DNA from 3 places in the Oleiphilus sp. HI0061 genome. Region 1 is predicted to be linked to each of the others. Evidence: predicted binding sites of a transcription regulator. Region 1 holds the regulator's gene; each other region holds the start of a gene.

Evidence for each region. The regulator sigma-54, encoded in region 1, starts transcription at its own class of promoters, with help from an activator protein. The targets are predictions, from matches to a motif close to TGGCACNNNNNTTGCTNT.
Region 2: a site for sigma-54 is predicted at 2,885-2,902, ahead of A3735_RS28075 (DUF642 domain-containing protein). Genes of this name have one in related genera too.
Region 3: a site for sigma-54 is predicted at 3,457-3,474, ahead of flgB (flagellar basal body rod protein FlgB). Genes of this name have one in related genera too.

Annotation. Positions count from the first base shown of each region.
Region 1 is NZ_LWFE01000987.1:240-4,534, reverse strand. It holds partial or broken gene A3735_RS30895 (hypothetical protein) at 1-229, shown strand, start outside; gene lptB (LPS export ABC transporter ATP-binding protein) at 242-967, shown strand; gene A3735_RS11455 (RNA polymerase factor sigma-54) at 1,278-2,822, shown strand; gene hpf (ribosome hibernation-promoting factor, HPF/YfiA family) at 2,925-3,233, shown strand; gene ptsN (PTS IIA-like nitrogen regulatory protein PtsN) at 3,260-3,721, shown strand; partial or broken gene rapZ (RNase adapter RapZ) at 3,764-4,295, shown strand, end outside.
Region 2 is NZ_LWFE01001842.1:19,936-26,135, forward strand. It holds gene A3735_RS28060 (patatin-like phospholipase family protein) at 1-487, opposite strand, end outside; gene A3735_RS29380 (hypothetical protein) at 779-1,006, shown strand; gene A3735_RS29385 (hypothetical protein) at 1,051-1,317, shown strand; gene A3735_RS28070 (hypothetical protein) at 1,375-2,094, opposite strand; gene A3735_RS28075 (DUF642 domain-containing protein) at 2,221-2,850, opposite strand; gene A3735_RS28080 (hypothetical protein) at 3,060-4,163, opposite strand; gene A3735_RS28085 (efflux RND transporter permease subunit) at 4,160-6,200, opposite strand, start outside.
Region 3 is NZ_LWFE01001178.1:5,182-11,381, forward strand. It holds gene A3735_RS18020 (ABC transporter permease) at 1-113, shown strand, start outside; gene queF (NADPH-dependent 7-cyano-7-deazaguanine reductase QueF) at 193-1,059, shown strand; gene A3735_RS18030 (adenylate/guanylate cyclase domain-containing protein) at 1,074-2,498, opposite strand; gene A3735_RS18035 (nitroreductase family protein) at 2,702-3,292, shown strand; gene flgB (flagellar basal body rod protein FlgB) at 3,518-3,925, shown strand; gene flgC (flagellar basal body rod protein FlgC) at 3,928-4,371, shown strand; gene A3735_RS18050 (flagellar hook assembly protein FlgD) at 4,385-5,065, shown strand; gene A3735_RS18055 (flagellar hook-basal body complex protein) at 5,138-6,200, shown strand, end outside.

The DNA of each region.
Region 1 (4,295 bases):
CAACTCCTTTTCAGGTGAAGAAATAGAGTACGACATTGTACGAAGAGCTATACGCGCCAAGGGAGATCAGACCCAAGGGTCTCGAGTTAAAATTCATTACTACCCTAATGCCGAGACCGCATCGGAAAATACTGAAGTGCCACTAATAAAAGGTTCTCCAGAAAACGAAAACAAACTGCCACTCGAACCTGCTCCAAATGCCGAGTCCGGTGCCGAGCAAAAGCAATAGACCTGAGCAACAATGAAAACTTTAAAAGCAGAAAACCTAGCCAAGGCCTATGATAAACGCCAAATAGTTAAAGATGTTTCCCTGACTATCAACAGCGGTGAAGTGATCGGGCTGCTCGGCCCTAACGGTGCTGGTAAAACCACTTGTTTCTATATGATTGTAGGCCTGGTTAAGCATGATAAAGGCAAGATATCAGTTAATGATACCGACCTATCATCCATGGCTATGCATGATAGGGCACGAAACGGTGTCGGCTACCTGCCCCAGGAAGCTTCAATATTTAGAAAGTTAAGTGTTCGAGACAATATCCTGGCGGTACTAGAGATTAGAAAAGATCTTTCTCGCAGCGAAAGGCGACAAAGAATGGAAGCCTTACTCGAAGAGTTTCACATCACTCACATCAAAGATAGTCTTGGCATGGCCTTGTCAGGCGGTGAACGTAGGCGAGTGGAAATAGCCAGAGCTTTAGCAATGGAGCCTGACTTCATTCTACTCGATGAGCCCTTCGCAGGTGTCGACCCAATATCGGTCAACGACATCAAGTCAATCGTCTCTCACCTTAAAAGTAAAAATATCGGCGTACTCATAACCGATCACAACGTTAGAGAAACGCTGGATATTTGTGAAAAAGCCTATATTGTTGGTGATGGCCATATCATTGCTTCAGGAAGTGCTGAAGACATTCTGAATAATGAAAAGGTCAAACAAGTCTACTTGGGCAATCAATTCAAATTATAAGCCAGTGGCTAGTTCATAGCATTCGATTCGAACAGCATATACAAACAATTAAGCATGACTTTCAGCTTAGAAATGAGTAGCATGCAATTTTCACGTCAACAAGACGATAACTTGATCTAAAACAATTATTTGTAGGCTGGTAACGTAAATATACTTTTATTTGTTTCACACTTTGCTATCTTCGCACTACACTTGTGTAAATGAAGTAAATATAAATACGTTTATTCACAGCGACCATTTCCGCAAAATATAATAAGCGACAATACATGATTCAAAATTTAAGTCTTAAGTTGGTGACATCCTCATGAACATGAAGGTTTCTCTCCAATTAAAGCTCGGTCAACAACTGACAATGACACCTCAATTGCAGCAAGCAATCCGCTTGCTACAATTGTCGACTCTTGACCTTCAAAACGAAATACAAGAAGCATTGGAATCTAATCCTATGCTCGAACTCCAGGACGATAACAACGAGCCTGGAAATACAAGTGATAAACAAGAAAATCAGAATGAAAGTCATCAAAATGATGGCAACGAGTACGCCTCTCAGGACAACCAACAAAGCAGTAGTACAGACACCAGTTCGAGCGAAGCACCTGCTAGTAATGAAGCCGACACGCCTAGTGAAGAGTGGTCAGATACTATACCGGAAGATCTGCCTGTTGATACGGCTTGGGATGACATATATACAAACAATGCGCCCAGTGGTCCCGTTCCCGAAGATGACAACAATGCCTTCGAACAAAGAAACGCTGCTACCGAGTCTCTTGCAGATCATCTAGATTGGCAACTTAACCTTACCCCCATGTCTGATCGCGACCGATACATTGCGATGTCATTAATCGACGCAACAGATACAGACGGCTACCTAACGAATACCGTTGAAGAGATACACGAGGGGCTGCACAACTCAGATGACGAAGACCCGGTTGAATTAGATGAAGTTGAAGCCGTCTTAAAACGCGTGCAGCACTTTGATCCACCTGGGGTATTTGCCAAAGACCTGCCCGACTGTTTGCTGCTACAGTTACGCCAGCTACCAAAAGATACGCCCTGGCTACCACAAGCAAAGCTTGTAATCAGCCACTACCTGAACTTATTAGGATCAAGAGACTACGCTCAACTAATGCGACGCAGCCGCCTTAAAGAGCATGAACTGAAAGAGGTTATCTCTCTAATTCAGTCTTTGAACCCTAAACCAGGTGAATCCATTGCTTCTTCCGAGCCTGAGTACATTGTGCCAGATGTCGTCGTAAAGAAAGAAAAAGGACGCTGGAAAGTTGAGCTCAACCCAGAGATTGCGCCAAAAATAAGGGTCAATGCAAATTATGCTTCGTTTATAAAGAGAGCTGACTCCAGTAACGACAACACCTTTATGAAGGATCAACTTCAAGAAGCAAAGTGGTTTATTAAAAGCCTACAAAGTCGTAACGAGACGCTTCTAAAAGTGGCAAGTAAGATAGTAGCTCACCAACAAGGCTTCCTTGACTATGGTGATGAAGCGATGAAGCCGCTGATTTTACATGATATTGCTGAAGCGGTAGAAATGCATGAGTCCACCATATCTCGTGTGACAACACAAAAGTACATGCATACGCCACGAGGCATATTTGAACTCAAATACTTTTTCTCAAGCCACGTCAGCACAACTACTGGCGGAGAGTGCTCGTCAACAGCGATTCGCGCAATTATTAAGAAGTTAATATCAGCAGAAAACCCTAAAAAACCTCTTAGCGATAGCAAGATTGCCGACTTGTTGAAAGAGCAAGGAATTAACGTCGCCCGCCGCACTATCGCAAAATACCGCGAAGCGATGTCGATCCCCCCATCGAACGAAAGAAAAAGATTGGTTTAATACAATATTTGATAACTTGCTGCCTGCAGCAAGTTGATTTGATAAGCGAAAAGTGAGTCAATATTCAACTCTCGCTAAAAATAACGATGATAGGAGAATACTATGCAATTAAATATCACTGGCCATCATGTAGATTTAACTGATGCACTTAAAGAATATGTGAAAACCAAATTGCAAAAGCTAGAGCGCCATATTGGCGGCATTAGCAACGTACAGGTAACCCTTTCTGTATCGAAACAAGCACATATTGCTGAATCAACGCTACATATCGCTGGTGCAGATATCCACGGCCACGCCGAGAACGACGACATGTATGCCGCTATCGACCAGCTAGTTGATAAGCTAGACCGTCAAATTCTTAAGCACAAGGAAAAGAAAGTTGACCGCGCACACGGCGCAGCAGCACGCTAGTTATTAGCGATCTTTAGAGTCGAAAAATGTCTGAAAATAAAATTACTATCGAGGCCATCTTGTCACCGGAGCTAACCCAACGCGGTTTGCCCGGTGGTAGCAAGAAAAAAGTTCTTCAACAGGCTGCACACCTGGTCTCAAAACAATTTCCTCATCTTGATGAAACTGAAATATTTGACAACCTTATTTCTCGTGAACGACTGGGAAGCACGGGAGTTGGGCAAGGAATTGCCATTCCCCACAGCAGACTGGAAAACTGCAAACAAGTTATTGGTTGTCTATTTACACTTGAAAAAAAGATACCTTTTGACTCGATAGATAACGAAGACGTTGATATTCTTTTCGTTTTACTTGTCCCCTCCGAGGCGACGAGCGAGCACCTGGATCTTTTAAGTCAAATTGCAGAGAAGTTCAACAACACTGCTTTTTGCGATAGTTTAAGGGAATCTGCTACAGGCACTGAACTTTATCAGAAAATAATTGCTTAAGACCTACAAACCTTAGAAGCTCAAAATTGCTAGGAACTTCTTATGAAGCTCGTTATTGTCAGTGGCAGATCCGGTTCCGGAAAAAGCACGGCCCTTCACGTCCTTGAAGACATGGGGTATTACTGCATTGATAATTTACCGGTTGGGCTTTTACTAAACCTTGGTAAACAATCACTACAAGGTAAAGATACAAGGTTAAGTAACGTTGCGATCAGTATCGATGCTAGAAATCTGCAGGGTGGAATAGAAGCATTCCCCCAAGTTTACGAGAAGCTAAAGCAGATGGAGATTGATGTCGATATCATTTTTCTTGACGCACAAAGTGAGACGCTCCTAAAGCGCTTTCACGATACTCGACGCAAACACCCACTTAGCAGCACAACACACTCACTCACCGAAGCGATTGAAACCGAAAGAACGCTTCTCGACCAGCTGGCACTAAAAGCTGACCTGACTGTCGACACTACGAAACTAACCCTATACGAGTTAAGAGACCTCATAAAACTTAGAGTGACAGGCAAACGAGAGCAAGAGCTCGCCATACTCTTTCAATCATTTGGTTTCAAAAATGGTG
Region 2 (6,200 bases), on a different contig from region 1:
CAGTAAGGTGGTCTTCACCTTGGAAAAAACTAACACTTTGGCCGCTTCGATAACCACAACTTGTCACACTAACTGCCTGTATGTCGTGCTTCTTGATGTTGGTTGTGAGTTGTCCGAAATCAGCTTCTTTTTTTAATAGCTCTCTTAAGGGGGCGTTATTGAACATGGAGCCTGGCACATCAATGCCATCTCCGCTGACGAAACCTCTAACAAACTGGCCTAGGTTTTTTGCAAGATTCCAATAGTCGGATTTGTATACCTTATCAGAGCTAAGGTTTAACCAAAGATCTTCGAGACTGTCGACACTATGCCTGAAGATCTTACCCCCTCCTCCTAGCCCCACGGCGTTTAAAGCTCCTGCGGAACTGCCGCAAATGACAGGAAAGGGATAGTCAAAGCCAGGAAACTGTTCTGCAATTGCCTTAAGAACACCGGCCTGGTAAGCGCCTCGTGCACCACCACCCGTTAAAATCACCCCTGCTGTCATATTAATTATTCCAAATAATGTACTTTGTAAGAATGCTGCGATAGCAGCTTGTTTCCGCTCAAAGAATAGATAAGTCTCAATAGTAAAACTATTCTAGGGCATATATGCGGACAAGCACTAACCTTGCATAAACTTAATAGTGATAATAAAAATCTATATAGAATAAGACGGTCTATATCTGATCAAAAAAGCAGCATCTTTAGCGCTATAATTAAGTTAATGATAAAGATAGATCGTTATATGGTTTTCCGTTTTTAAATTAGAGCATTAATTTGTAGTCGGAGGTGTCCTATGAAACGTTTATATTACCTTAGCCCTTCAATTGACAGTGTCGACCAAGTTTCGAAAGATTTGCATGAGCATGGTATTACTGACTGGAACTTTCATATTATTAGTACTAATGAAGAGGGTCTATATAGTCATCATCTCCACTCTGCGAGTGCACTTCAGCGTACCGACTTCGTGCGCTTTGTAGAGCGAGGCTTATTGTCCGGTGGGATGATTGGGCTGTTTTTTTAGTCCCCTTTACTTATATCGAGGAGTTTAGCTTCAATGCATGGCTAGTGATCGCGATCTTTAGCATGTTCTTTGGTGCGTGGTTTGGCGGTGTTGGTGGGCTCAATACTGAACACTACAAGATCCAGAAGTTTCACGAACAAATTATTGAAGGTCAGCACTTGATCTTAGTGGATGTTAACACGAAGGATGAACAACGCATAAAGTGCATTATGGAAATAAGGCACCCCGAGGCGGTACTTCAAGGTTCTAGCTCGACTATTACTAATCCGTTTTCCAAGGATGATGCTGAACACATCAGCGCAAAGTCTTAGGGCTGCGCATTAAGGTGATAAAAGCTTAGATTATCGCCTTAATGCATTATTTGCAGTTCACAAAGTGTTCATGTCGAAATCTGTCAAAGCAAAAATTTCAAGGACTTCATAGGTATTCTTGTCGAGCTTTGCCAAACCAAAGCCTGATTTCCCAATTATGCGGATATAGAAGTATTTGCCTGTATCAAACTCTTGATCCTTATAAATCTTCTTAAGGTAGACTTCTTCAAGAGCTGCTTGCTTGATGCGTTCTTTTTGCTCGCCTAGCTCATGATAATAATCCATGTTCTGTAGATAATCTGTATCCCCTTCACCGGTAAATGCATGAACAGTGATCGCTATTCTAACTTCGGTTGTACCGGTTAAAACGTGGAACTTTGGTGCTGAAGCCAAGCTAGTATCGATAATATTAGGGTCAACAGCTGTCATATCGTAATTCGATGCGGTTTGGATCTCAAATGAGTTATTGACAAGTAATGCTGATAAAGGCCTTTCCTTGTAGATGGTCTGAAACCCATATACAAGCGCTGCTATTTGGAATAATGCAATCACTGACAGGTCAAACTTTAGACTCTTCTTACCTTTTTTATATACGACAAAAGTAAGTAGTGGCCCTAGTATCACGTCTACAGCAAACAGGATTAGAATGATTTCTGATATACCCTGTATTTTGAAGTAGAAGTCAGGATAAATTTGGAATCTGATAAAAAAGTAAACTATCGATACGATAGCGAGACTAATAAGAAAGTGGATTAGAAATGCGATGGGTTTTGTCATAGTCGTCAGTTAAGTTAGTGTTTAAACTAAGCTTAGAAGCGACTTGGATATTTTCAAAGAAATAAAGAACGGAATTAAAAAAAAGCCGCATTTAAGTGCGGCTTTTTAGAAACTACAAAGGTATTGTTATTTCATTTTTTTACGTGTGGCAACTAGTCCTGCCAAACCTAATGCAAACAAAGCAATGGTGCCAGGTTCTGAAACTGCAGTAACTTTAACGTCGTCAAAAATATTACCTGTTGTATCTCTTCCGCCATCTAAGGATGTGAATGTTAAGGTAGAAAGCGAGCTAGTAGCTGTGAATTGATAAGTATACTGATTCCAGTTACCCCATGATTGGTTATAAACAGAATCTGAAAGGTCACCAACACTGACTGAGAAAGCTTCATCAGAGTTAGCTTGGCGGCGGCGACCAGCAAAACTTAACTCGTAGGCCTGACCTGCTGTCGTCGCGAAGTCTTGGAAGATAGAGAACTGACCATTAGCGTCTCCAGGGTGCGCATTAAGTTCTAATACTCTAATTCCATCATCGGCAGGTACGATAAAATTGTTAGACCATATTTCAACATTCTGGCTGGCGTCCCAATTTGGAATGCTAGAATAAATCTGCCACGTAGCTGCGCTTCCATACCCGCCAAGTGCTGCTTCGTTACCAATATCTTCGAAGCTGCCATTTTCTATAAGATTAGCTTGAGCACTCATAGATACAGCAGTAGTTAAACAGATTGAACCGAACAACTTTGTTAAATTTTTCATAATACAGCCTAATTTAATGAATAATAACTATAGGAAAGCAATAGATGCGCCAGAAGTTTATCTTTTTGTTTTTATTGATGTTTTCTAGTATTGATTGATCGATGTGTAAAATAAGCTGACGTAAATTTAGCCAGCTTCAAGATTTTGTGAACTAGTGAATCTAATGACTTCGTCTTACAAACCGCATTGGTAATACGGATATTATAATGTTAAATACCTTGGCAATGGTCGGTGTATTTATAAGAAACAATTTGATTGCGACCTACAGCGCTATTGATGTCGAAGAGATTATCTTCAAAAAGCTCATTACCCCAATCACAAAGCGTTTCAAGCGAAACCTTGTCATCCTTTACGATCGAAGAATGAAGCTTAAGCGTTAAACCGAGCTGACCATTCCACTTCATGACGCAGCTTGATATCGGATAGTTCTTTGTTCCTGGTGCACAGCAAAACCAGCGTTCTTTTTGTAATGCTGAAACCGCTTCTGCCTGTTTGCTCGGTAAGGCAGAGGTATCTTCATCTAACCAGTTCCCCATTGCGGAGAAATTGCCAGCGTAAAAGGATTTATTGCTGAGGTAGCGATATAAAAATCTAATCATAAAGCCAGGTAGATATTTAGCTATCTTGGCTTGTTGCCAGTGCAGCCAATGCTCGCGTGACTTTAGCCGCTCGCGAATTCTGTCGTTTAACTGGGTAGGTGAAATATCCGCTTCGAGAGGGATATAAAATCCACTGGAGAAATTTGCATAGTCTGAGTCGGTTCCAAAATTAGCTGCCCCCCTTAAATTAACGGGATAAAACCACGAATAGCTTTGATTGCAGTTTTTTGAATCTGCAAGTAAATGCTTGGCAGCCGAGCGGTTTAGCGCCCATAGTATAAAGGTTGTTAAAGGGATATCGAGAGATTTTGCTCGTTGTTCGATAGCTGCGGTTTCATAACGATCAAAAAATAGAGTGTCTACCGAATTTTGGCTTACTTGATTATCCGCTTTCCAAAAACGCCATTTGACCCTTTTAGGGTAAGGTTGAACTTTTGCTTTGATCGCTTTCAATTCTTGAGTGTCAGGTTCACCGGTTTCTCTACACTTAGGGATCTTCACACTGGTGAAACCGAGATCGTTCAGCATGTGCTTCATTATGCTCATGCCGTCACCATTGGCGTGCTGGAAGATATCTACTTTTAGCGCTTCTTCTTGCTCTGAGGTGTGAGGCGTATATCGCCCCCAATATATGTCATCACTTACGCCTAGCTTGCGCCTTTGTTCAAACCATAAGGCAACATGATCTTTCGGGTGACGTTGAAATATACTCATGATGCCTGATCCGTCTTGAGAACGTTAAGGGTATTTTTCGCATCAAGCCAACCTGCTTCCCAGCTTGAAGTTAATACCTCATCATTATATGGGCTCTGTGATTTCTTCTTCGCTCGACTGCCCTGCTCAAAACCGCGTTGATAGGCGTCTTCAACGCTCTCGGAGTCGAGCGCATTATTCGTTACCTGTTTGCTAGCGGTGCTTAGGCTCTTGATATATTGATCCAGTAATAGGTAGCTTGCGGGCACTAAAAGCAAGCTGATCAGTGTTGCAAAAATAACCCCAAAGGCCAGCGATACGGCCATGGGTATTAAAAACTTAGCCTGAATGCTGGTTTCCAGGATCAAAGGTGTTAAGCCTGCAAACGTTGTAATTGACGTTAAGAGTATTGGCCTGAAGCGTTTCTTGCCAGCTTCGCATACTGCACTAAAGATATTCACGCCCTTCTTGCGCAGCTCATTAATACAGTCCATCAAGACCAGGTTGTCATTGACGACAATACCGCTGACCGCCACCATACCTATGAATGACCAAAGCGTTAATTCCAGATTTAATAACATATGACCGAAAAGTGAGCCTAGAATTCCAAAAGGGATTGCAAACAAAACCAATAAGGGCTGACTGTAAGACGAGAATAAAACCGCCATCATCAAATACATTACGAAGATAGCGATTAGATAACCGTTAAACAGAATATCTAAAAACGCCACAATACTTTTTTGTTTACCTGCGGTTCCCCACTTCATATCTGGATATTGCGCGACTAGCGTGTCGAGGTAGTGTTCTTTAAGGTCCTTTTGAATATTGTAAACCGAGTTATGTTCTGTATTGACGTATGCGCTCACGGTCACCACTCGCTTGCGCTCATAGCGGCGAATATTATTCGGTGCCTGTCGGAAGTGAATATCAGCAATTATTGACAAGTCTATATAGCTGCCATCTGCTATCAAAATTGGCAGGTGCTCCAGGTACCACATCGAAGCTCGTTCTTCTTCAGGCAAGCCTAGCCAGACATCGACTTCATCATCTTGCGTTTGGATCGTTTGCACCACTTCACCCTGATACGCCCTATTGACTTGCCTGATAACCTGCTCAAGCGTTAGTCCAAGTGAAATAGCGTTATCCTTTAAGGTGATCTGCGCCTGTTTTTTCTTTTCATTAAGGGAGTCTGCCAAGTCATAAGTTCCGCTGTAATGACTCAGTTTATCCTTTAACTGTTTCGCAGCAGTTTCAAGCTGTAAGCGATCATAACCGGAAAGCTCAATATTGATATCAGGCTTTGAGGGGCTTAGGCTAGAACTAAAACTAAGCTTGCTTGCTCCATCAATACGGCCAATCAACTCGCGCCAACGGTTTAAGACTTCCTGACCGCTACGCTCTCTCGTTTTTGAGTCAGACAGTTCTAGCGTTACTTGGGCGGTATGATCAAGGTTTTGTTTGTTTTCCTGATTCGATATCTTAAGCGTTGGGCCGATAACCGAATAAACGTGCAAGATTACAGGTTCACTAATACTGGGCGAAGAAGACTCGTTTAGCTCAATACGCAAATCTTCCGCTGCCTTCAACATTTTATTCACTGCAGCTTCAGTTTTTTTGCGTGAAGCGCCCTCCGGAAAAGCAACTGAGGCATTAACAACCTCTGCATCAATCGCGACGCCCAACGCCACTCTCATCCAACCAGTCGATAGTAAGACCATAAAGATGATAAACATTAAGCTAAAACTAACGATAACCAGTTCTTTATGTTTTAGAGCCATCACTAATAAAGGTTGATATAAACCTTGGTTTAATTTATCGAGGTGTTGGCTGAATTGCTTTTGTATTTTACTTAACAGACTGTCTTTCTTTTCGTCGCTTGATGTTGATGCCTTACGGGATAAGTGCGCAGGTAGAATAAAGATCGATTCCAAGAGCGAAAACACTAGAATACAAATAACTATAATAGGTATCGCCTGCATTAACTGACCCTCGGGGCCTGGTAAGAACAGTAAAGGCAAAAAGGCTACAATGGTTGTAGTGACTGCAAAAAGTATCGGT
Region 3 (6,200 bases), on a different contig from region 1:
GTGTAAGTGATGTCGATATTGGTATTTCATATTTGATGATTTGCGGATTTATCGTAATAGGCTTTTCTTATGCGCTTTACTTATTGAATCGCGGAAAAGGCATAAGAGCGTAATATGATTTTGCCTCTAAGCTAATATATAAGAATCAGTACATAGCGTAGTTTTTTCACTTTCAGAACTTAGGAGTAAAAAGTGACGGATGCTCATCAAAGCCAATTAGGTAAAGGGACTGAATACGATCAAAGCTATTCACCCGAGATACTTTTTCCCTTAGACCGAAAACAAAATCGTGAAAGTCTGAACCTGAGTGCTGATATTCCTTTTCATGGTGAAGACCGCTGGACCTGTTACGAGCTGTCCTGGCTTAACTCAAAAGGTAAGCCTCAGGCAGCGATCGCGTACTTTAGCATTCCATGTGATTCGCCATACATGATTGAATCGAAGTCTTTTAAGCTTTATTTGAACTCTTTCAACCACCTTTCTTTCAAAGATGCTTCGGCTGTAGAGCGATTGTTAAGTAAAGACTTAAGTGCTGCGGCCGGTGGAATCGTTTCTGTAGAGGTTCTTGCATTAAAAGATACAAGACATCATGTGGCAGAGAATTTATGCCAGGGAAGTTCAGCAGAAGAGTCTTTATATGCTAGCGCAGAGTGTATTGATGAAATAGATGCGGAAGACTTTGAATATCAGCCGAACCCTGAGCTACTCAAAACGGTGCCAGGTGGGGTTGAGGTGAACGAGACGCTCTACTCTGACTTGCTTCGCTCGAATTGTCCTGTGACGGGGCAACCAGACTGGGGGACTGTATTTATTCATTACGCGGGGCAGCAGATAGATCGCGAGAGCTTACTAAAATATATTGTATCTTTTAGGCAGTGTCAGGACTTTCATGAGCATTGTGTCGAGCGAATCTTTATTGATTTACTGCAATATTGCCATTGTGATTCTTTAAGTGTTTATGCGCGCTACACTCGCCGAGGTGGCTTGGATATCAACCCCTACCGCGCAACAGCAGATCTTAAGGCGAGAACGGAGAGCCTGAGAACTCCAAGGCAGTAACGAGCGTTATTGTGTTAGCTGTCTTTTAGTTTCTCAGTTGCTTTTTCAAGGGCATGGACGATAGCGTCTTTATTAGTGTCGTCTATTTTTCCGGTATCCAGATACATCGCAAACCCTTCAGCTTCATGCTCTATGAAGCTCTGACCGGCACCGATATCGCGTCTAAGGTCAACGATTTGATAAATCGGAACGGGTCTAGCGAAGCCTTTAACGGTAATCTCTCCCTTATCACGACACATAACCTTATCTTTTATCAGAGAGAAAGTTTCGTAAGAAACCAGGATTTCGCCTGGCTCTGATAGTGCTTCCAAGCGAGAAGCCAAGTTAACTTCCTTGCCGATAATGGTGTAGTCCATGCGGTTTTCAGCGCCAAAATTTCCTACAGTGCTGAAGCCCGTACTGATCCCAATCCGAATTTGCAGTGGCGTCTTGATTCCTTGGCTCTTCCACTTTTGACGCAGTATCTTCATGTGCTTACGCATCTCAATTGCCATGGAAACACAAGCCATCGTATCTTCTTTAGCGCCACGACTGGTTGGGTCACCAAAGAAAATCATAATACTGTCGCCAATAAACTTATCGATTGTGCCGCCGTATTTTAAGGCGATTTGCGACATTTCGTTGAAGTAGTTGTTCAGCAGCTCGGTCAAACCTTCGGGTTCCATTTCTTCCGACAGCTCTGTAAAACCTTTGATGTCAGAGAAGAAGATAGATAGACGCTTGCGCTGTGTTTCCAGGCGCACGTCACGTTCGCCGGTAAAAATTGACTGCCAGACTTGTGGAGATAGGTATTTAGCAAGCTTGTGAGAAAGCGATATAGACTGCTCTCTTTGTGTCTGAATCTGGTGCTTGGCCTTATGTAAGGCTTCGGCTTGTTGGTGGGTATAGTAAGCAGTAACCGAGACATAGACTGTAGCGCTAATACCGGCCACTAGATCGACAATCATTGGTGCGTGAGGCGCGAAGTCAAGGCCGAATATCATGGAGGAAATAATGGTGGAGGTAAGTAAGATTAGGTTGCCTTTGAGCCAGGTCGACATACCTCCAACGACGATGAAGCTAAAACTCGCCATGAGAATATTGAATATGGTTGCCGTCGGGCTGAAGTCAATTAGTACAATAATGACACCGACCAAAGCGCCATCTATTAGTAGTGTGTTCTCACGTGCTGCAGCGCTTTGCTCTAGCTTTAAATGTCTAATAACAAAGTAAAGAAGGTGTGGCCATAACATGGCCGCAGGAATAAACCAGATCAAGTAGTCGTGGAAATGTCCTTCAAGAACACCGACCGCCATCGTGATACTAGACGTCAAATAAGCCAAAACCCTGCCGTTGTATGCGGGCATGACTGACGGTGGCGTATCTATTTTGTCGGTGGAGTGTTGTGTCGCCTTATTCTGTGTTGACGATTTTTTATTAGATATTTTCAATGGGATCATTTTTTCATACATCTCTGATAAGCAGCAAAGGTTATCAGTTCCCTTATATATAGACAAATTTTGCTTACACTGTTTTAATTTCGTTCTTGGGAAATAGCGCTTGCACTAAGGTTTCGTGATCTAAATGTGGTTATATCATTATGTTCACCTGAAAAGAATAGTGCAGGTTAGGTAGCTTATATTAAAGCAGGAGATACGCGGGTATGAATGAGCATAAAACAATTGATGAGGCGGGCTCTCATGCGGTGTTGGAAATATTGAAGTCCAGGGTTTCTCATCCTCGCTTGAGTGCTCCTGCCCCAAGCCCTGATCAAATGGAAACTGTTTTTCAAGCAGCGCTTAGGACGCCTGACCATAAATGCTTAAAGCCATGGCGATTTCTTGTGATCGAAGGGGACTCGTTACATCGTCTGGGTGATTTGTTTTGTCAGGCTGCTGAAGCGAATGAGGGAAAGCTTAGTGAAGCGCAAGAAAATAAATACCGCTCAATGCCGCTTCGGGCACCCAAGATCATCGTTGCTGTGTCCAAAAACATCGAACACCCTAAAGTACCTTTCGAAGAGCAGGTTGTGTCCTGCGGCGTTGCGGTGGGTTATATGTTGTTAGCGCTTCAGGCGCAGGGCTTTGGTGGTATTTGGCGTACCGGAGAAATGGCATTGAATGGCGACGTGAAGCAAGGCCTGGGTTTATCGCTCGAGGAGTCTATCGTGGGCTTCTTATATATTGGTACACCGCTTGCCGAAGCCAAAAAGTTAGCGCCTGTTGCTAGTAAGGATTACTTTGTCCCATGGTAGTGCTAGGCGATTTTCCTCTGACTATAAATTGGGTCAACCCAGGTGATATCTTCGCTTGTTCCCTCAAAAAACGGCAAATCTAAAAGGATAGGAATTGCCGATCTAAAAAACTTCATAAAACCATAAGTATTTGATTTTTAAGTATTAAAAAAATATTTATTGGTTGGCATCGCAATTGCTTTATCTAATCGTAGAAACTTTATGATGAAGCAAGTGGGAGTATCGATGTCGATTTCATTCAGCAATGCATTAGGAATTCACGAACAAGCGCTGGAGTTACGTGTTAACCGTGCTGAGGTGTTGGCTAATAACTTGGCTAATGCAGATACACCCGGATTTAAGGCAAGAGATATAGACTTCAAAGCGGTCCTGGGTAATGAAATGGCTAGCCAGGGAGGCGCAAAGTCTCTCGAGATGGCGACCACGAACGGACAGCACTTGCCTCATGCTAACTCGAGCGGAAGCAATGAGTTGCTTTATCGAACGCCCAGCCAGCCATCTGTTGACGGTAATACCGTTGATACCCAAGAAGAAATGGCAGAGTTTATGAAGAATACCTTGCAATACCAATCCAGCTTCCAGTTTTTGAATGGCAAGTTCAAGTCACTAACCAATGCGATTCGGGGTGAATAAATATGTCTCTTAGTCAGATTTTTGATATTGCCGGATCCGGCATGGCTGCTCAATCTATTCGCTTGAATACCACTGCTAGTAATATTGCTAATGCAGACAGTGCGGCAAGTAGTATTGATGAAGTATATCGCGCCCGAAAGCCCATCTTTTCGGCTGTCCAAGAAGATGCCATGCGCCAGGCAGTTGGTGGGGATTTCTTACAGCAGACGCCTGAGTCGGTAGGTGTTGAAGTAAAAGGGATTGTTGAAAGTGATGCACCTTTGGATATGCGTTACCAGCCTGACCACCCGTTGGCTGATGAGCAGGGATATGTGATGTACCCGAATGTAAATGTCGTTGAAGAGATGGCTGACATGCTTTCTGCTTCTCGAAGCTTTCAAACCAATATTGATGTAATGGATGCGGCAAAAACAATGATGCAGCGTTTGTTAACGCTAGGTCAGTAAGGGGCTAAATCTTATGACAGATATAAATACAACGGTGTCTTCTGCTGATGCTTTATCAGACTACCGCTATGAACCGACGACCAAAACACAAGGTTCGTCTGATCTAGGTCAGAATGAGTTTATGGAGTTGATGATTGCCCAGATGGAGAATCAAAGCCCGCTGGACCCTCAAGATAATGGTGAGTTCATTTCTCAGTTAGCAGAGTTTAGCTCTCTTGAAGAAATGCAGAAACTAAGTTCGCAAGTAGAAAGTTTTGCAACCCAGTATCAGTCTAGTCAGGCTTTGCAGGCTTCTGCAATGGTTGGGCGAACGGTTTTGGTGCCAGGTACTGAAGCTCCCATGGCGGCAGACGGAACAATTAGTGGATTGGTTGATCTTGAAGCCAGTACAGGTTCATTAAAGGTAAGTATCTTTAACGGTTCTGGTGAGTTGGTTAATCAGGTGGATATGGGGCAACAACTTGCCGGTTCTGTACCATTCTCGTGGGATGGAACAAATAGCAAGGGGGAGCAGATGCCCTATGACAATTACACGATCGCTGCTGAATCGAATCAAGGAGGAGATGTAAGTCAAATTACGACCTTGCTTTCCGCCAATGTGAGTAGCGTATCGATCGGGACTGGTGGTGCCATTTCGCTTAACTTAGCCGGTATGGGCGCTATTCCTTTAGAAGATGTTAGAGAGATTAACTAGGCATGAGTATGTGTCTGGCGTGCGAAATAATTGTAATCATTACGACAAAAAGAATCAGAAGAGAGGTGTAGTATGCCGTTTAACGTTGCATTAGGTGGGTTGAGAGCATCCTCCACGGACTTGGAAGTTACGGGTAATAACATTGCGAACGCGAGTACTGTTGGTTTTAAGCGTTCGCGTGCCGAGTTTGGTGATGTTTATTCCAATAGTTTTTTCGGCAGGGGGGCTACCTCAACGGGAGACGGTGTCGCAGTACAAAATATTCGACAGATGTTTGGTCAGGGTAACGTAAGCTTTACTGACAATAACCTGGACTTAGCAATTACCGGAAATGGCTTTTTCGTGCTTAGTGATCAGGGTGAGGCCAAATATTCGCGTGCTGGTCAGCTAGGTGTGGATAAAGATGGTTTCATGGTCAATAACACGGGTATGCGTGTCCAGGGCTTTCAGGCTGATGAAGGTGGGACGGTATCGGGAGTTCTGGGTGATCTGGTTGTTGATGCGAATGATCTGCCTCCATCAAGATCAACTAATGTCGAAGCAGCTTTGAATCTGGATTCTTCAGAAGAAGCTTTGACTCAGAGTGGCACAACGATTAACTCGAACGGTGCAACGGATGTTGGTGTAGCACAAGCAGGAATTGTGAATGGCTATGCGAGTCAGGATATCGAAGTGACCTTTCCGGATGGCACGTCGCAGACCATTACAACGACTGCGGAATCAACTGCCGGGGCAATTGCATCTCAGTTTTCGCTTTTAGAAGGTGTGGATGCGACTGCTAGTACCAGCTCTACAATAACCTTAGCTGGATATGATAATGCCTCAGGAAATATGAGTATTAGCTTAAACGGAATTAGTTTCCAGCCAGCCGGTGCAACAGATGCATTGCAATTGGCCGACTTGGGAACTCGTATTAACTCGTCTGCGTTGGTGGGGGTTACCGCCGTCATAGATAGTGCTACTGGTGATTTGCAGATTATTCAGGATCAAGGAGCTAACTTGGTATTCGGTTTTGCGGGTGTCTCGGGCGATAGTTTTGAGGTTCTTGGGAGTGATGCCGCGGCGACGCCGGTAGTGCTTGACCCTGATGCTGTTCCTGCCGTTTTGAATGCGACTGTAGGTGGTGGAGTTAGCA